DNA from 2 places in the Streptomyces sp. NPDC020958 genome. Region 2 is predicted to be linked to the other one. Evidence: predicted binding sites of a transcription regulator. Region 2 holds the regulator's gene; the other holds the start of a gene.
What was found. Region 2 encodes HspR, which represses chaperone genes until heat shock. Its sites were predicted from a motif close to TTGAGNNNNNNNNNCTCAA; they were not measured.
Positions count from the first base shown of each region.

Region 1 (2,198 bases), on a different contig from region 2:
CTGGTCGCCTTCAGCCTGCTGTCCGACCTCATCGACTTCGATGACCCGATGACCAACTGGGGCCACCTGCTGGCGCTGGCCATCGGCACGGCACTGTGGCCGACGGTACGGCGCTGGCAGCGGGAGGGAACGAGCACCGGCCCCGCCACCGTCACCGTCCCGGTCTGAGGCGCGGCGGACCGCCGCGAGGTTCCTGGCCGGCTCCGTCCCCCGTCGCGCACGACGCCGGGCGCCGCGCGCTGCCGGTCCGTCGGCGGTTTCGGGGCTTTCCCCGGTGCGTGTCGCGGTCGTGCGGCGGCGTCGTGGATGCCCGCGCCGTTCCCCCGCCCCCGACGGGGCGCTTCAGCGGGCCGGAGTCCAGATGTAGGGGGTCGTTGTCGTCACGGCTCTGAAGCCCAGGCGTGCCAGGATCGGGGCGCTGTCCGGTGACGCCTCCACCAGGACGTAGGCCGTCCCTCTGGCCGTCGCCCGGGCCGCCCGCAGGGACACCAGGGCGCGGTAGACGCCCTTGCCGCGCCAGGGGGCCAGCGTCGAGCCGCCCTGCAGCATGGCGAAGTCCGTGTCCGGCCGGAAGGTGACCCAGGCCGCCGAGACGATCTCCCCGGCCACCTCGGCGACGTAGATCTCGGTGCCGTCCGGGTCCGCCGCCAGCAGGCCCCTCAGATGGTCGGCGACCCAGGCCAGGTCCTGGTCCCACACCTGCGTCTCCAGGGCGGCGACCCGGTCCAGGTCCGCGTCGTCGGTGACCGGGCGGAGCGTCACCCCGGCGGGCGGCGCGGAGGACGCCTCGGCCGGTTCCCCGACCGGCGCGATCACCACCGTCTCCGTGGGCTCGGGCACGAAGCCCGCCGCCCGCAGCCGGTCCGTGAGATCGGCCGGGGTGTCGTAGCCGTACACCTTCCACTCCACCGACTCCCCGCGCGCCGCGAAGAAGTCCCGCTGCCGGACGATCAGCGCGTCCAGCTCGGGGCCGGGCAGTGCGCCCCAGTCGCGGGGGCCGGTCACGAAGCCCCGGGGCCGGCCCACCACCCGGAGCACCGGGCCGTCGTGTGCGTACGTGATGCCCGGCGCCGGGGTGGGCCGGACGGCGCGCATCTGGCTGTCGTAGGCGGTGAGCAGGGCCGCCGTGCTGTCGGTGTCCGTCACCGGCCGACCGTACGGGGAATGCACCCGTGCCGATCAACCGTTTTTCCGGCCGTGCGACCGGCTCCGGCCGGGTCAGCACGTGATCGCCCAGAGCGAACATATGCACGGGAACATTTCCGGGTGCCCGAGCATTGAGTCTCCATAGCTCAAGTTCACTGCCGAAGGGGAGATCATGGCTTCGACGTCCGCATCACTCACCCTCCCTGTGCTGCCGCTCGACGGCGAAGTCGTGCTGCCCGGGATGGTGGTCCCGCTGGACCTCAAGGACCCCGACGTCCGTGCCGCCGTGGAAGCGGCGCAGGCCGCCGCCCGTACCGAACCCGGCAAGCCCAGGGTGCTGCTGGTGCCGCGGATCGACGGCTCCTACCCGGGCACGGGTGTGCTCGGCACCGTGGAGCAGGTCGGCCGGCTCGCCGACGGTGACCCGGGCGCGCTGATCCGCGGCCGCCACCGGGTCCGCATCGGCGCCGGCACCACCGGCCCGGGTGCCGCCCTGTGGGTGGAGGGCACCCGCGTCGACGAGAACGTCCCGGACCCGGTGCCCGGTCATGTCACCGAACTGGTCAAGGAGTACAAGGCCCTCGCCACCGCCTGGCTGCGCAAGCGCGGCGCCTGGCAGGTCGTGGACCGGGTGCAGGCCATCGACGACGTCTCCGCGCTCGCCGACAACTCCGGTTACTCGCCCTTCCTGACCACCGAGCAGAAGATCGAACTCCTGGAGACGGTCGACGCCGTCGCCCGGCTCAAGCTCGCCACCCAGCAGCTGCGCGACCACCTGGCCGAGCAGGACGTGGCCGAGACCATCGCCAAGGACGTCCAGGAGGGCGTCGACAAGCAGCAGCGCGAGTTCCTGCTCCGCCGTCAGCTGGAGGCCGTCCGCAAGGAACTGCGCGAGCTGAACGGCGACTCCGCCAAGGAGGGCGAGGAGTCCGACGACTACCGCGCCCGCGTGGAGGCCGCCGACCTGCCGGAGAAGGTCCGCGAGGCCGCCCTCAAGGAGGTCGACAAGCTGGAGCGGTCCAGCGACCAGTCCCCCGAGGGGTCGTGGATCC
Region 1 is NZ_JBVHFU010000002.1:520,369-522,566, reverse strand. Features, by position in the region: gene ACZ3KP_RS08150 (rhomboid-like protein) at 1-168, shown strand, start outside; gene ACZ3KP_RS08145 (GNAT family N-acetyltransferase) at 343-1,146, opposite strand; gene lon (endopeptidase La) at 1,319-2,198, shown strand, end outside.
Region 1: a site for HspR is predicted at 1,278-1,296, ahead of lon (endopeptidase La). Genes of this name have one in related genera too.

Region 2 (2,198 bases):
GACCTGCGTCGGCACCGGACAGGTGGCGCGGGGATCCGGCGGCGGCTTCTCGCTCACCGACCCCTGCCCGGACTGCAAGGGCCGCGGCCTGATCGCGGAGAACCCCTGCCCCGACTGCAAGGGCAGCGGACGCGCCAAGTCGTCCCGGACCATGCAGGTCCGCATCCCCGCCGGGGTGACCGACGGCCAGCGCATCCGGCTGCGCGGCAAGGGCGCGCCGGGCGAGCGCGGCGGCCCGGCCGGCGACCTCTACGTCGTGGTGCACGTCGACACCCACCCGGTGTTCGGCCGCAAGGAGGACAACCTGACGGTGACCGTCCCGGTGACCTTCACCGAGGCGGCCCTCGGCGGCGAGGTCAGGGTCCCGACCCTGGGCGGACCGCCGGTCACCCTGAAGCTGCCCCCGGGCACGCCCAACGGCCGCACCATGCGCGCCCGTGGCAAGGGCGCGGTCCGCAAGGACGGCACCCGCGGCGACCTCCTGGTCACCGTCGAGGTGAGTGTCCCCAAGGACCTGTCGGGGAAGGCTCGTGACGCGCTGGAGGCGTATCGCGAGGCGACCGCGGGCGAGGACCCGCGGGCCGAGCTGTTCGAGGCCGCGAAGGGAGCATGACGAGATGGACGGCCGTCGACGCAGTGACAGTTTTCGGGGACCTTACGAACTGACCGAGGAGACCCCGGTCTACGTCATCTCGGTGGCGGCCCAGCTCTCCGGGCTGCACCCGCAGACGCTGCGCCAGTACGACCGCCTCGGCCTGGTCTCCCCGGACCGCACGGCCGGGCGGGGCCGCCGCTACTCGGCCCGCGACATCGAACTGCTCCGCCAGGTGCAGGCGTTGTCGCAGGACGAGGGCATCAACCTGGCCGGCATCAAACGCATCATCGAACTGGAGAACCAGGTCGTCGCGCTCCAGCAGCGCGTCGCCGAACTCCAGGCGGCGGTGGACGGCGCGGCGGCCGCGATGCAGCAGCGGGAAGCGGCGGTGCACGCCTCGTACCGCCGTGACCTGGTGCCGTACCAGGAGGTGCAGCAGACCAGCGCGCTGGTGGTGTGGCGCCCGAAGAAGGCCAAGGACTGACCGCGACGCGCGTACGAAGGGGCCCGGAGGTGGTTGCACCTCCGGGCCCCTTCGTCTGTCCTGATCTTTGCCTGCCCATGAACTCCCCTGGATGGAGGAGGCGTAGAGAGCGCCTGGAGGCGGTTCCGCATCGTCTTCACAGGGTCAGCGGAGCGTGGTGTTGCGCACTCGTTAAGTAGTTTCGCTTGACGTCAGGTGTGGCGTACGCGTTGGCTTTTCAGACATCTGGGTCCCTCAAGTGACCCTGTGTCCGGAACGCACCTGAAGTGAGCCCCCGTATGCGTCGTATAGCCATGTTCGTGGCCGCGTCCACGATGACCCTCTCGCTCGCCGGTTGCGGCGTGCTCAACGCGACGGGATCGTCCAGCACCGCGACGCCGACCAAGGGCAACGACATCACGGTGGGCGTGCTGATGCCGGACAAGATCAACACCCGGTACACCAACTTCGACTACCCGATCATGAAGTCGAAGATCGCCGAGCTCACGAACAACCAGGGCAAGGTCGACTACGAGAACGCCGCGTCCTCCGCCTCCGCGCAGGCGAAGCAGATGCAGAAGATGATCGACGACAAGGTCGACGTGATCATCCTGGACTCGGTCGACTCGCACGCCATCGCCGGCACGGTGAAGAAGGCCAAGGACGCCGGTATCCCGGTCATCGCCTACGACCGTCTCGCCGAGGGTCCCATCGACGCCTACGTCTCCTTCGACAACGAGCTCGTCGGCGAGGTGCAGGCCCGGACCCTCCTGGAGGGCCTCGGCTCGAACGTCGACACCTCCGACAAGGTCGTCATGATCAACGGCTCGCTGACCGACCCCAACGCCAAGCAGTTCAAGACGGGCGCCGTGTCCGAGCTGACCGGCAAGGTGACGATCGCGGACTCGTACGACACCAAGGACTGGGACCCGGTGATCGCCCAGCAGGAGGTCACCAAGGCGATCGACGCGATCGGCAAGGACAACATCGCCGCCGTCTACTCCGCCAACGACGCCATGGCGGGCGGCGTCGTCAAGGCCCTCAGGGCGGCCGGCGTCACCAGCATGCCGCCGATCACCGGCCAGGACGCGGACCTCGACGCCATCCACCGGATCCTCAGCGGCGACCAGTACATGACCG
Region 2 is NZ_JBVHFU010000015.1:13,537-15,734, forward strand. Features, by position in the region: gene dnaJ (molecular chaperone DnaJ) at 1-613, shown strand, start outside; gene ACZ3KP_RS32675 (heat shock protein transcriptional repressor HspR) at 618-1,079, shown strand; gene ACZ3KP_RS32680 (sugar ABC transporter substrate-binding protein) at 1,358-2,198, shown strand, end outside.